Regions from separate parts of the Shewanella sp. SM55 genome, predicted to be linked through region 2. Evidence: riboswitches for the same ligand, from Rfam matches in the RefSeq annotation. Region 2 holds a riboswitch; the other holds the start of a gene.
What was found. A riboswitch is a leader RNA that binds a small molecule or an ion and turns the genes downstream of it on or off. The one in region 2 is predicted to bind lysine.
Positions count from the first base shown of each region.

Region 1: it holds a riboswitch for lysine, as region 2 does, so the genes downstream of both, lysC (lysine-sensitive aspartokinase 3) here and L5L91_RS03420 (Na+/H+ antiporter NhaC family protein) in region 2, are expected to answer to the same signal.

Region 1 is NZ_JAKKRS010000003.1:153,319-161,046, reverse strand. Features, by position in the region: gene L5L91_RS06070 (response regulator) at 1-125, shown strand, start outside; gene L5L91_RS06065 (YacL family protein) at 217-591, opposite strand; gene L5L91_RS06060 (zinc transporter ZntB) at 788-1,753, shown strand; gene L5L91_RS06055 (succinylglutamate desuccinylase/aspartoacylase family protein) at 1,856-2,977, opposite strand; gene lysC (lysine-sensitive aspartokinase 3) at 2,979-4,334, opposite strand; lysine riboswitch at 4,485-4,659, opposite strand; gene L5L91_RS06045 (DUF3293 domain-containing protein) at 4,760-5,194, opposite strand; gene arcA (two-component system response regulator ArcA) at 5,783-6,499, shown strand; gene L5L91_RS06035 (S9 family peptidase) at 6,588-7,728, opposite strand, start outside.
Region 2 is NZ_JAKKRS010000002.1:49,138-56,865, forward strand. Features, by position in the region: gene L5L91_RS03410 (multiheme c-type cytochrome) at 1-1,376, shown strand, start outside; gene L5L91_RS03415 (M3 family metallopeptidase) at 1,580-3,730, shown strand; gene L5L91_RS03420 (Na+/H+ antiporter NhaC family protein) at 3,875-5,443, opposite strand; lysine riboswitch at 5,523-5,719, opposite strand; gene L5L91_RS03425 (electron transfer flavoprotein subunit alpha/FixB family protein) at 5,815-6,741, opposite strand; gene L5L91_RS03430 (electron transfer flavoprotein subunit beta/FixA family protein) at 6,742-7,491, opposite strand.

The sequences.
Region 1 (7,728 bases), on a different contig from region 2:
ATCGCATGATTTCAGAGCATTTACACATTAGTGAGGGCACAGTTAAAGTGCACGTGAAAAACCTACTGCGTAAAGCCAATGCTAAATCGAGAACCGAAATGGCGGTGCGCTACCTTAATAATTAAAGATACGAAAATGAGCTTGGTATCGCGAAAACAATAAAGGCAATCCCATGATTGCCTTTATGTTTTTATCAAATAGAGATTAAATAAATGATTACAAACCTTTCTCAATAAATTGCTGCCAACTCAATAGCGCCAGCTCAAAATCCTCTAGGCCACAATAAGCTTCTGACTCAGCATCATAGAGTGACATAGCCTCTTCCAATTCATATTCTTGCTCAAAGCCTAAGGCATTGGCAAAGACTCGGGCCTGTTCACGCTCTAACTCTAAGGTAAAATCATTACCAACAAGACGCCATGAACCTCGTTTATCGGCTTGAATTTCTTTTATCACACCCAACACTTGCTGAATTTTAGCTAACTCAGTCCCTAATTCTTCCGTAAACCATTGCCCAAGCACTTCATGATCCATGCTAAAGCTAGCCAAAAAAGTGCCAGTTAAACTGTTACGCCGAAATTCGTATTCCATTTTATTGTCTCTTTGATCTAAGCCTACTAATGCTAATTTTAACCTATCCTTGGCTAAGTTGCTTGCATCCCTCAGCACATCAAATTTATGTCAATTTACGTTTTTCTCATGTCGTTAAGCATAAGTACTGACTTCATTTTCATGACAAAATCAGTTAGTTTGTTTGGATGATTTTGAAAGTTAAATGGAATGCGATATGCACGAAGGGTTTATCTACAGTTTAGTGCTCAGCGGCGCCCAAGCGGGTTCCACCTTGAGCCTAGAACAGATCGAAAAATGGGATCCTCAGGATGGCCTACTCTGGTTACACCTTCGCTATCGCAATAAAAAGGCACGCCACTGGATACTCAATAGCGGTCTGCCTAAGGTCGAAAGTGATGCCCTACTCGCCCAAGACACTCGCCCCCGCGCTGTGATTACAGGTGAAGGTATATTACTCGCATTACGCGGCGTTAACCTCAACCCCAATTCAGCTCCCGAAGACATGGTGGCCGTGCGTATTTATGCCGATAAACAGCGGATCATTTCCACCTGCGATCGCGAGTTACAGTCGGTCAAAGATGTCGCCGAGCTGATCCTTGAAGGAAATGGGCCTACAACTACGGGGGACTTTATCGTCGCAATCTGCGAGCGACTGACCAATCGTAAAGTCGAGTTTATTGATAAATTGGAAGAACAGCTCTCTGATTTAGAAGAACTAGTCGTCTCAGGCAATGTGAAAGATTTACGTACCGATATCGCCGAACTGCGCCGTCAAACTGTAGCCATTCGCCGCTATTTAGCCCCACAGCGCGAAGCATTCTCGAAAATGATTTCCGAGCAATTCAGCCTATTTAAAGATACTGAGCGACTCAAGCTGAGGGAAACAAACGATAAACTTATCCGCACCATTGAAGATCTCGATGCCCTGCGCGATAGGGCTAATGTAACTCAAGAAGAATTACTCAGTCAGCAATCGGAGCAACTCAACAAACGCTTATATTTCTTATCCTTAGTGTCAGCAATCTTCTTACCGTTGGGCTTTTTAACAGGCTTACTTGGGGTCAATATTGGCGGGATACCGGGCGCGGACAACACTTGGGCCTTCGCCACCTTCTGCGGCATATTAATCTCACTCGTCGCCCTGCAAATGGCGCTGTTTTATCGATTTAAGTGGTTATAGCCACCTTAACACAACAAAGCCAATCAATTAGGATTGGCGTTGTTTTCGTTCATTCTTATAAGCTGAATGTTATGAGCTAATGCTTATGCTCTAAGCGGGCGATTATGTCGTTGGCAACTCAAACACATGAGTCATGACTTTATAAAGCTCTGTTCCTTGGTGCACAGACGCCGAAGCAAAGTGCAAAATCGGCACGCAGTCCTGCGGTAAACTGACCGTCTTTAGCTCATCCGCTGTACCGTATAAATCCATACGCAGTAAATTCACTAAGGGCTGTCCCGCTGCCAGAGGTTCACCCACAGGCGCGAGGTATTCCACTAATCCAGCACTTGGCGCGTGATACTTTTTATAGTCCTTAAGGTAACAACCAAAGCGCTGCATTTTAGCGGGCGCAACGGTTTCAGCTATTACGCCTCGGTGGCTTAAATATGCCAAAATCCCTTGTGCATCAACCCGTGCATCCTCAAGACAGACGCGCTCTTGGCTCGCCAATTCCAAGGTTAACGCTGACACTGTAACCCCTAAATCGCGCCCTTGAGATTTTGCAAAATCACTCAATTGCCACCAAGGACAAAACGCCGCCTCATCCATGGCGCCACCAAAGGCATTGGGGATAATGAGCGTATAAGGGATCGACAAAAACTGCGCAGCAGCTAAGTCATATTCAGGACAATACAAGTGCTTACAAGACTTAGGACCTGTGTGCAGATCGAGCACTATATCCGCGCCATGGGCCATAATCTGCAGGTTAACCGCAAGTCTATGACCCGTGGTGATGCCCCATTCATAACGCAATTTTTGCTGACAAGCTTCAACCAAAGTACTGCGATAGGCTTGGATCAGCTCGCTATCACTCAGCTTGGCATGTTCCCCATACCAAGTCGGCAAATCGATTGCATGATTCAAATACTCACGATTCCAGTTCGCGCCCGTAATAGGATCAAATCGGCCAAGGGTAAACTCACCACTTTTTTGGTTGATCCCGAGTGGATTGGCCAATGGCACTAAAGTGATTTCGCCGCGGATGTCACAGTGTTCAAGCTGCTTCATCAACTGATAAATCACCGCATTACCTTGAACTTCAGCACCGTGGACATTGGCCTGAATATACACTTTGGGGCCATTCGCCTTATCGTCACTCGGTTTGAAATGGTAGATAGGCAAGGTGAGCGCTTGCCCTGCGGCAAGCTCCCCGATTTGCAGAGACGATGTTGTCGGCAACATACTAAACGCCTTCGAACAGATTTTGATGCAGCGATTTAACCACTTGCGCCGCTTCCGCTTCGGCCACTAACACACACAGGTTATGTGGGCTGGCGCCTTGGCAAATCATCCGCACATTGTGTGGCTCTAACACTTCAAACACACGACGACAAATACCCGGCGTCGTCGCGATGCGGTTACCGATAATCGCCACTAAGGCCAATCCATCTTCAACTCGCACACGACAATGCTGTGATAATTCTTGCAGCAATGCCTCACTCAACAGACCTTGACCACTTGAATCTGAACCGGTTTTATCGAGGGTTAGAGACACATTCACTTCTGATGTGGTAATCAAATCCACACTGATCTTATGTCGCGCTAATGTCGCAAAGGTTTCCGCTAAAAAGCCCTGCGCATGCAGCATTTGCAAGCTGTGAAGATTTAACAGGGTTTGATCGCGGCGCAAAGCCACAGCACGGAATAAGGGCGCATCTTCCACTTGATGACGGATCCAAGTCCCGCCTTTTTCAGGCTCTTTACTTGAACCCACAAACACTTGAATTTGCTGACGAACGGCAGGAAGAATAGTCGCAGGATGCAATACCTTGGCACCAAAGGTCGCCATCTCGGCAGCCTCATTGAAACTGATCTCGGCAATCGGAAAGGCATTGGGCGCAAGGCGAGGATCTGTTGTATAAATCCCAGCGACATCGGTCCAAATCTCGACCGCTGAGGCGCGTAACGCTTCGGCTAACAGTGCAGCAGAATAGTCACTACCACCACGACCTAACGTGGTCGTTTGACCGGCTTCATCGGCACCGATAAAGCCTTGCGTGACAATCACTTGTTCCGCTAATAGTGGCTGTAGATAATCACGAGCTAGAGTCGCAATCTGTTCAACCTGAGGTTCAGCGCGGCCAAAGTGGCTGTCAGTACGTAATACTCGGCGCACATCGAAGGCACTTGAGTTGACACCTTTCTCACGGATCACCGCCGAAAACAACGCCGAAGAACATTGCTCACCGAGGGACAACAACTCATCCATAGTCGCTTTGCTGCGTTGTGATGCAAGCGCTTCACTCAATACCGACATACGACTCAATAATTTATCTAATGCGGCGGCCACATCGTTAGGACGACCGAGCTTATCTAAAATCGCATATTGAATTTGGGCAATTTGTTTTAATCGCTGTAATCGGCCATCGTCGTTGATCGATTCTTGGGTCAATTCCACTAACAGATTAGTCACGCCGCTCGAAGCGCTGACCACGACTAAACGGCAATGAGGATTAGCTAACACTATGTCGGCACAGCGATTCATAGCGTTATAGTCGGCAACTGAGGTGCCACCAAATTTTGCGACAACGAGGGACATTAGCGCACCTCCGTGAAACACGTAGGGCAAAAAATAAATGCAGATTGAATAAAATATTGATTAACTAACATGATCACACTCCGAACTGACTTCGTTCGAAGAGCCTGGTGCTCAATGATAACGCACCCCAAAAGAAGGGAAACAGCAATCGTCACCAGAAGCTCTCCACCAATTACAGGTGACAATCGTCAGGATTCAGCCTGAGCGACCGACATAAACATGCAGCAACCATATCTATGCCTCGGCGTTAATCTCCCTCATCAGTCATCGCTGGAGTTTGTGCTCCTCTGACCGACTACCTAGTTAACGCTCCTCTTCTGTTCCTTTCCTAGGAAAGGGACGAAAAAAGTAGCAATAAACCCCTAATGAAGTCAATGCTAATTTCATAACAAATGAACAATTTAAATAAAATCTTTTGAAAACAACTAAATGTTCAAATCGGGTAGCTCGTATACCAGCTGCACATAATCTCTAAATTTGCCTAAACACACTTCATCATGTCCATCCAAGGTGCAAGGCACTAAGCTCACATCCCCTTGTTCGACAACATAAATCGCATATTGATTAAATTTCTTACCCAATTGCAATGCCATCGTTCTATCGATAAACACGGCCCAACTTTTTTCCATGTGGGATAAATCCGGTGCTGCGCCCACTAAAGCACGATAAGGGCTACCGAGTAATTCAATTTCACGGAGAAGTTGGCGATCGAGTAAACGGTTTTGGCTAGGAGAGAGAAGCTTTGAAGCGGGATTATGAGCGGTAATAACAGCAAAGGAAAAATCACAGGATAATGCTTGAGTCAGCAGAAACAACGGCGCTTGGTAACATTGCCACAAATTTTGAGTCGTATTGTCCATTGGTAGTCTAGTCGAAAAATGAACCCAAGCTAGTGTAGCAGAGTGATTGTAAAATCCAAAGAGGCGTGAACTGGCTCACAGGAATAAGAAATACATTAGTTATACTAATCAATAGCTAAAGTAAATATCATGGTAAAAACCCCTGCTCACCTAAAATTTGTTAACATTTCATTTGTTAACAAATGACTAAAACGAGTACAATGTACGTACTGGTGAGTTGAAACAGATTGAGCAAGATGCTTATCGTTCAATACAGTTTGTTACATATATCGCTTAAAGTAACGTGAACTGACCGGGCATCTGTTTAAAATCTGTTCTACATTTGATTTGTCTTTTAAACATTTAAAAAAAACAATAGTTAAGGAACTTATTCTAACTATTGCTTATCGAAGTTGGTACTGATTACGTTTTCTCGTATTACACTTAAACGTGCACTTAATCTACATCCAGATATAGATGTCACCGTAAAGATTTTCCTTTTGAGCACAAAGCAGTTCAAGGAAGTATCAACGCTTTTATGAATATAAGAGCCCGAAGTAAGTTGCTCTTATTGGTTAGTATAAACTGATTAAAATTTAGGTAAATAATATGCAAAATCCGCACATTCTGATCGTTGAAGATGAAGCCGTTACCCGTAACACGCTGAGAAGTATTTTCGAGGCAGAAGGGTATGTGGTAACTGAGGCCAATGATGGCGCAGAAATGCATAAGGCTATGCAGGAAAACAAAATTAACTTGGTCGTTATGGACATTAACTTGCCAGGTAAGAATGGTCTATTGTTGGCACGTGAACTACGTGAAATCAACAACATCGGTCTTATCTTCCTGACAGGTCGTGACAACGAAGTCGACAAAATTCTTGGACTTGAAATTGGCGCGGACGATTATATTACCAAGCCGTTCAACCCACGTGAATTAACGATTCGTGCTCGTAACCTTCTGACTCGTGTCAACAGCGCTGGCGCTGAAGTCGAAGAAAAGAGCTCAGTAGAATACTACCGCTTCAATGATTGGAGCTTAGAGATCAACAGCCGTTCATTAGTGAGCCCACAGGGTGAATCTTACAAACTGCCACGTAGCGAGTTCCGCGCTATGCTGCACTTTGTTGAAAACCCAGGCAAAATTTTGACTCGTGCCGATCTACTGATGAAAATGACTGGCCGTGAACTTAAGCCACACGATCGTACTGTAGACGTGACTATCCGTCGTATCCGTAAGCATTTCGAAAGCTTACCAGATACGCCAGAAATCATCGCGACTATTCACGGTGAAGGCTATCGTTTTTGCGGTAACTTAGAAGGCTAATCGCCCGCTAAGCAACATCCGCATTAATTGGTTTGATAAGAATCGATTCAAAAAAACCAGATCCTAGGATCTGGTTTTTTTATGCCTGCTATTTGGCGTTTTTCAACTGCCTATCGAGGAAATCTGCCAGTGAGCGATATAAGTGATTACGTACTTTCTCGCCACGCATCGAATGTTTAGATCCAGGATAATCGATCATCTGGAATAATTTCCCTTCATCCTGCAACGCCTTATAAACCCGAGTGCTGTTTTCAAACAAGACGTTATCATCGGCCATGCCGTGATACATCAACAGACCCGATTGATAGTTTTTCACATAAGGGAACACGCTGCTGGCTTCATAACCTTTTTCATTCCCCTCAGGATGGGCTAAGTAACGCTCAGTATAATGGGTGTCATATAAGCGCCAGTCGGTTACAGGTGCACCCGAAATCGCGGCTTTAAAGTAATCCGGCGCCTTAAATAAACTCATCAAGGCCATGTAACCGCCGTAGCTGTGGCCGTAAATCGCTACATTATCGGCATCGACAAATGGCAGACTCCGTAAATAGTCCACTCCCACTTTTTGATCCTTGACTTCAGCTTCACCCAAATGACGGTAAATCACTTGCTCAAACTTTGTGCCCCTGTGGGCGCTGCCGCGGTTATCCAACTGGAACACCACATAGCCTTGTTGCACCAGATACTGGGTAAAGTAGTCCTGCTCGGTCCAACTGTTGGTCACTAACTGTGCGTGCGGCCCACCGTAAACCCGCACTACGACAGGGTATTTCTTGCTCGCATAGAAGGGAACAGGTTTGAATAAACGGGTTTGTAACACTTGGCCATCTTCGGCTTTCAGTTCACCAAATTCAGGGATTTGCCACAGACCCGCATAGTCATATAAAGGATGGCCTTGCTTGACTTCATTTTGCTCAACCCAAGCCAGTTGTTGGCCCTTGTCACCGTGTAAACTGATCTGCGGTGGCTGAGATAAGCTATTGAAATAATCCAGATACACACTTTGATTGTCGGCAAACACAGGATCGTGCATGCCCGCTTGCTTGCTTACCCGCTCAACCTTGCCACCCGCTAAAGGCACGCGATAAAGTTGTTTCTCGATTGGCGTATCTTTGCGGCCAGTGAAATATACCCAACCAGCGGTTTCATCTATGTATTCCAACGCATCGACAGCCCACTCGCCCTGAGTCAATTGCGTTTTGAGTTTACCTTTTAAGTCAAACAGATAC
Region 2 (7,728 bases):
CAGTTGTCAATGCTGAAGGTTTCTCTACGGGTGGCTATGCGACAAACACCCTATCTAAAATTGGTCATATCAATCACCAAGATTTTACTAAAGACTTTTCAGTACAAAACTGTACATCTTGTCACGTTGAAGCACCTAAAAACATCAACGTAGCTGGACCAGGTTGTATTGATTGCCATGACAGTGGTGGCGTACCAGGGGCTATTATCCCAAGTAATGGTGCGGATCTGCGCATTATGCACGAAAGCAAAGCGGGTATAACCGAACGCCAAGCGATTCGCGCTAAGTATAAATTGAGTCTATCAACACCTGTTAAAGTAGATGATATTTCTACCAAGACAGACCACTATGCGCCGACAGGTGCTGCGGCTGCAGTAACCGCCCCAGGCTGGTGTACAACGCTGACAGTGAAAGACACCGATGGTAACGTCTTTAGCATTAAAGACAACTTTAACTATTCTAGCCCGCTAGTATATGACGCTAAGAAACCCGTAGTTTATGCGGGCGCTTATTTACATTCCTATGAAAATGGCAGCTTAGTGGGTCGCCCAGGTAACCGTACTAACTACTACTATGGTTACAACACTGACGGCACTAAAAATATCTGTCATTTACTGACGGATATCAGCGCAGTGAATGCTAACTATGTTTATTCTGCCCGCGTGACATTCAGTACCGCTGGTTGGATGGAATATGATGGTAAGCAACGCTACCAAAGTAATGGCAACCTAAGAGCGACAGGTTATGATGGTTCTATGGGCATATCCTTTACGGCTTACTCAGATGTCGTTAACCCTGTCACCACTCAAAAGGTCTCTGGCTTCGAACGTCGTGAGATAGCGAGTACTAACAGCTGTACTACTTGTCACAACGATGCCACTGCGTTCCACAAAAATGGTGCCTTCGATGAAGGTGGTAAAGCTTGTATCGCCTGCCATGACAACGGCATGGAACGTACTTCAGCAGCCTTAGGCGCAGGTTTTGGTCCTATGGTGCACAGCTGGCACTGGGGTAATGGCGCTAAAGTCGGTGAAGTTAAAGCTGATGGAACTCAAGCGCAAACCGCTAACGGTGCAGGCGCGATTGAAGCCTCTACTAGCTGCGTTGCCTGTCATGAAAAAGCGATTGATTTAAGCAAAGTGCCAAATCAATACATCGCTGAACCAGGTAGCAAAATGACAAGTCCAGTCACCGCTAACTGTTATGCCTGCCACACTAGCGATTCAGCTAAGGCGCATATGGCAAGCAACGGTGGTGAAATCAGCATACCAAAGGTTGCTGACTGGTTTAAACAACCGACCTCTGAATCCTGTGCAGTATGTCATGACACAGGTAGAAGTTCTGGTATTGATAAATACCACAAGTTTACTCGCTAATTAATCATCTCATCATCGCGTGATTAAGAAGTAAGTAAAAAGCGGTACCTATTTTCCCTGCAAGGAAATAGCCAAAGGAGTCTCGCTAATGCGAGGCTCCTTTTTTACTTAGACATTCCCGATAACAAGCCATTTTCAGTCCTATTTAAGTTACTAACGTTACAGTCCTAAAAAAACAACAATTCAAAGGAAGTCACTCAATTATGCGTAAAAGTTTTATTGCCATCGCCATCGGCGCCACTCTCACCGCCGGATTCATGGCAGGTTGCAGCAGCACAGAAACTAAAGCACCTAACGTTATCTCGGTACCAACCCAAAACCCGCTGTTCCAAGCCAGTAACCTGCAATATCAAGCACCCGATTTTAGCCTCATAAAGAATGAGCACTTCTCGCCAGCCCTAGAGCAAGGCATGGCAGAGCAGTATCAAGAAATTCTCGCAATAGCCAATAATCCGGCAGCAGCAACCTTCGATAATACGATTGTGGCTATGGAGAAAAGCGGCGCCCTACTCAACCGTGCATCAAGCGTGTTTTATAATTTAGCAGGGTCGAATAGCAATCCAGAACTGCGTAAAATCCAAGGGGAAATGGCGCCAAAAATGGCGGCCCACTCAGATAATATCAACTTAAACCCAGCGCTATTTTCCCGTATCGAAGCCATCTATAACGACCGCACCAACTTAGGATTAACCCCAGAAGCAGTACGTTTGGTTGAGGTATATCACCAACGCTTTATCATGGCTGGGGCTAAACTTACCGATGAACAAAAAGTTAAAATCCGCGCGTTAAATGAAGAACAATCAACACTAACGAATGAGTTCTCTCAGCGTTTATTACGCTTAACCAAAGAAATCGCCGTTGTGGTGGATTCAAAAAGTGAACTTGCTGGGTTAACCGACGGTGAAATCACTTCAGCCGCGAACGATGCCAAAGCGGCCGGTCACGATGGCAAGTATCTGATTAACATCACCAACACCACTCGCCAACCTGTGTTGGCATCACTGGAAAACCGTGAGCTACGCCAGCGTATTTGGGAAGCCTCAGCGAACCGTGGCTTAACTGGTGAAAACGAAACTGCGTCACTCGTATCTCGTTTAGCGAAACTCAGAGCCGAGCGCGCAACACTATTAGGCTATGAAAACTGGGCAAGTTATCGATTAGCACCGCAAATGGCCAAAACACCCGAAGCGGTTTACAGCATGTTTGGCTCAATGGTGCCTGCGGTAGTTGCTAACACAGAGAAAGAAGCGGCCGACATTCAAGCGATGATCACTAAAACCGGTGGGAAATTTGAACTGGCACCGTGGGACTGGGAGTTTTACGCAGAAAAAGTTCGCCAAGAAAAATACGCCCTCGATGCCAATAGCATTCGCCCATACTTCGAGTTTAATCGTGTGCTCGAAGACGGCGTATTCTACACACTCAAAGAACTCTATGGCGTCACCTTAAAACCACGCCCAGATTTACCGGTTTACCATCCCGATGTGAAAGCCTACGAAATGTTTGATGCCGATGGCTCAAGCATGGCCATTTTCTACGCCGACTATTTTGCCCGTGAAGGTAAACGTGGTGGCGCTTGGATGAGTTCGTTCGTCGGTCAATCCTTCCTCGAAGGCACTAAACCTGTGGTCGTCAACGTGATGAACATAAAGAAAGCGCCCGAAGGTCAACCCACCTTCGTCAGCTATAACGAAGTCACTACTATGTTCCATGAAATGGGTCACGGCACCCACGGCATGTTCTCTAAAGTGACTTATCCAAGTCTGGCGGGCACCTCGGTTTCACGCGACTTTGTCGAATTTCCATCGACGTTTGAAGAAGATTGGGCCGCCCATCCAAAAGTGTTAGCGAACTACGCGAAACACTATGAAACAGGCAAACCCATTCCCGATGAACTGCTGCAAAAACTGCTGAAATCTGGCAGCTTCAACCAAGGCTTTGACACTCTGGAATACATGGCCGCTGCATTAGTAGACATGGAATGGCATTCATTAAGCCCAGATACCCCGCTGCAAGATGTACCAACATTTGAAGCCAATGCTTTGAAAAAGCACGGCTTAAACATCAGTGCCGTACCTCCGCGTTATAAGTCGACCTATTTTGCCCACGCCTTCCCCGGCGGTTACTCGGCAAGTTATTACGCTTATATGTGGAGTGAGATTTTAGCGGCGGATGCGTTTGCCTATGTACAAACCCAAGGCGGGCTCAATCGTGAAATCGGCATGAAGTACCGCAAAACGATCCGTGAAGTGGGTAATAGCATAGCGCCAATGGACGCCTACAAAAACTTCCGCGGACAAGAGCCAACCACAGAAGGCTTACTTAAACGCCGCGGTCTAGATCAAGCACGCTAAGCTAAGAGTTGATAGCCTTAATGCGATAAGCTAGAGATAAAAACAAACTCAGCCTTAACCAAAAAAATCAGCCAGCATAATGCTGGCTGATTTATTTTGACTTATTTGTCGTGAACGTTTGCAGTGAAAGGTTTCAATTAACGTCTAGCTAATTGTGCCTTTAGATTTGATTTTAAGTACGATAATACTAATTACAAATGCCACACTACAAGCCACTAAACCCGCGACAACAGACTCGGTAAATCCAAGTGCCACATAACCCACTAAGCTAATAAACGCCGCAATGAGTGCATAAGGTAGCTGAGTCACCACATGGTCGATGTGGTGGCAACTGGCGCCCGTAGACGACAAGATAGTCGTGTCGGAAATTGGTGAACAGTGATCGCCAAATACAGCCCCCGCCAGCACAGAGGCAAGCATAGGTAGCATCATGCCAGTGTGACTTCCCATCGCCATATCAGCAGCAATCGGCAACATGATCCCGAACGTACCCCAGCTAGTACCAGTTGAGAACGCGGTAATACCTGCTAGCACAAACATTAAGGCGGGTAAAAATGCGAACGGAATATTTCCTGTTGCTAAACTAGCCATAAACTTACCGGTTTCGAGTTGACCAATCACACCTGCGATTGTCCAAGCAAATAACAGGATGTAAATCGCCGGCAGCATAGAGCGAGCGCCCTGCACTATACCTTTGACTATCATCAATTTCTCAACGCCTTGCACTAAATTCAATATCAGCGAAACCGCTAGACCAATTAATGCACCAAAGAAAAGTGATGAACTGACATCGGTTTTCTCAAAAGCAGAAATAATATTAAATTCAATCCCTTCCGCCGCGAGTACTTGAGCGCCACTGTTAATCATAAAATAGAGGGTTGCAAATACCAACACGGTAATCGGCAGAAATAGACCTAAAATCTTACCGGTTTCGGCTTCAGGTAAATCCGCGTTCGCCCCAGGCGGTAATCCTTTAGACTCATCGTATAAATTACCACGTTGGGCATTGAGCTCATGCTCACGCATTGGCCCAACATCTAATCCCATAAAGACAACAAAAAGTAATAATAACAAGGAGAAGATTGCGTAAAAGTTCATCGGGATCATTTGAATAAAAATACTCAAATGACCCGTATCAGCAAAACCATGGGCAGTTAATATCCCGCCAATGAGTGCGATAATATAAGCACCCCAGCTCGAAACTGGAGAAATAACGCACACAGGCGCCGCAGTAGAATCTAATAAATAAGCTAACTTAGCGCGGGAAACATAATAACGATCGGTAACAGGTCGAGCGACCGAACCAACAACTAAACTATTGAAATAATCATCAATAAAAACTACGCAACCTAAAAACATGGTCAATAGTTTAGCATCACGTTTATTACGTATATGTAAACGAGCCCAATCGGCAAAAGCCCGCGCGCTGCCACTTACGGTAATTAACGCTGTGATCATTCCCAGTACAATTAAGAAACCGAGAATATATAAGTTCCACGAATTTAGACCTTTATCAGTCCAAAAAAGCCCTTTAACGCCATTAAATACAAACTCACCCGTTGCTAAAGGTGAAAATTGATTGAGCAATAAAGCACCAATTAAAATACCTAACCCCAAAGAAAGCAGTACACGGCGAGTCAAGATCGCCAACACGATAGCCACCGCAGGCGGCAACAAGGAAAGTGCCGAATCGGCATAATTCATAACAGTCATTGATTATTATCTTCGTTAAATACGAATGGAGGGCGACTGAACTGGTGGGAAAAGGCAATAGATACCCAAGGTCACCTGTCCTATCAGTAGCGCTCCATAGTAACTATTCCCAATATCCATATCGGAAAATACTATGGCAGTGCTGCACCTATTAGGTACAACCCCAGCAGTTGATCGTGATAAATCGAACCACTTCGGCACCAAATCCTTTCGCAATCGATCAACGGAATCACCCTACTGATCACTACTAATATTTGGCGCGCCTCTACTTCTAAGAACGCCCTTGCACGGGCGTGAGGCACATAAAAACATAAGCGGCTTAGCAGATGCTACCGCAAAGCCACTTAATGTGACCTAGATCACAGATAAAATCAACTGAGACTTGTAATCAACTCAGGAACCGCCTCAAACAGATCAGCAACGAGTCCATAATCGGCAACTTGAAAAATCGGCGCTTCAGGATCTTTGTTGATTGCAACGATGACTTTAGCGTCTTTCATGCCGGCTAAATGTTGAATCGCGCCAGAAATACCGACGGCAATATACAAGTTTGGCGCAACGATTTTACCGGTTTGACCCACTTGTAAATCGTTAGGCACAAAACCTGCGTCAACTGCAGCGCGTGATGCGCCAACTGCTGCGCCGAGCTTATCAGCAAGTTGCTCCAACATGCCGAAGTTTTCACCACTGCCCATGCCTCGGCCGCCAGATACGATAATGCCAGCATTGCCTAACTCTGGACGGGCAGAAACTGTCAGCGATTGAGAAACAAACTGAGTTCTCGCTTCAAACACTTTATCAAGTGTCGTCACAGCCGCACTGTTACCTTCTGGCGCAGCGTCAAACGCACTGGCGCGCACTGTTATCACTTTAATGGCATCATGGCTTTGCACTGTCGCTAAGGCGTTACCCGCATACACAGGGCGCACAAAGGTATCGGCATTGACGACGGTAATAACTTCTGAGATTTGCGCGACATCTAATAATGCTGCAACGCGCGGAAGCGTGTCCTTACCTAAACTTGAAGCCGAGGCCAGAATGTGACCATAGTTTGACGCTAAGTCCACCAGCAATTTGGCAAAATTTTCCGCTAAATGCGCTTCATACACGCTGGCATCGGCAACGAGTACTTGGCTAACGCCTTGTAGTGCCTGTGCGGCTTGGACAACCGCGCCACATTGATGACCCGCAACTAAGACATGTACTTCATCGCCTATGGCACGGGCGGCGGTAACAATTTTTGCCGTATCGAGTTTCAGTGCAGCATTATCATGTTCAGCTAATACTAAAATGGCCATTTAGATCACCTTCGCTTCATTTTTTAACTTTTCAACTAGCTCAGCTACCGACGCTACCATAATGCCCGCTTTACGTTCAGCTGGCGGAGTGACCTTCACAATCGTTTGGTGACTCTTTAACGTCACGCCTAAGTCTGCCACAGTAAATACTTCTAATGGCTTACGCTTAGCTTTCATTATGTTAGGCAATGAAGCGTAACGGGGTTCGTTCAAACGTAAATCGGCGGTCACAACAGCAGGTAAAGGCAGTTTAAGAGTTTGCATGCCGCCGTCAATTTCACGGGTGACTTGTAATGTATTCGCTTCTAATTTGATTTCTGAAGCAAAGGTCGCCTGTGGCATATCCATTAACGCGGCAAACATTTGGCCAGTTTGGTTATTATCACCATCGATGGATTGCTTACCAAAAATCACCAGCTCTGCTTGTTCTTTGTCTTGTACCGCTTTGAGCAATTTGGCGATAGACACTGGCACGAGCTCTTCTTCAGTATCGATATGAATTGCACGATCTGCGCCTAATGCAAGCGCGGTACGCAGTTGTTCTTGCACGGCTTTATTACCAATACTGACAACAACCACTTCAGTAGCGCTACCCGCTTCTTTTAAACGAACCGCTTCTTCTACTGCGATTTCACAAAAAGGGTTCAACGCCATTTTTAGGTTTGCAGTGTCAACACTTGTATTGTCAGCTTTGACCCTGACCTTCACATTGGCATCAACAACGCGCTTAACGGGCACCAATACTTTCATAGGGTTTCCTTCCTACACTTTCATGTACATGGACAAAACATTGGTTAATACCAATGCAGGATAGAGCAACTTTACGTCCTGTTAACGTTAACGTCAACCAAAGTCAAACGCCTGTTTGTATTTTTTAATCCGCTGCAACGGCCACTTTTTTGGACACTTATTTGAGGGAATAAGAAAAGTTCAAAAAATAAATAATATTTAATTTCCTTAAAACGCATAATTTTATTTGATTCGAGC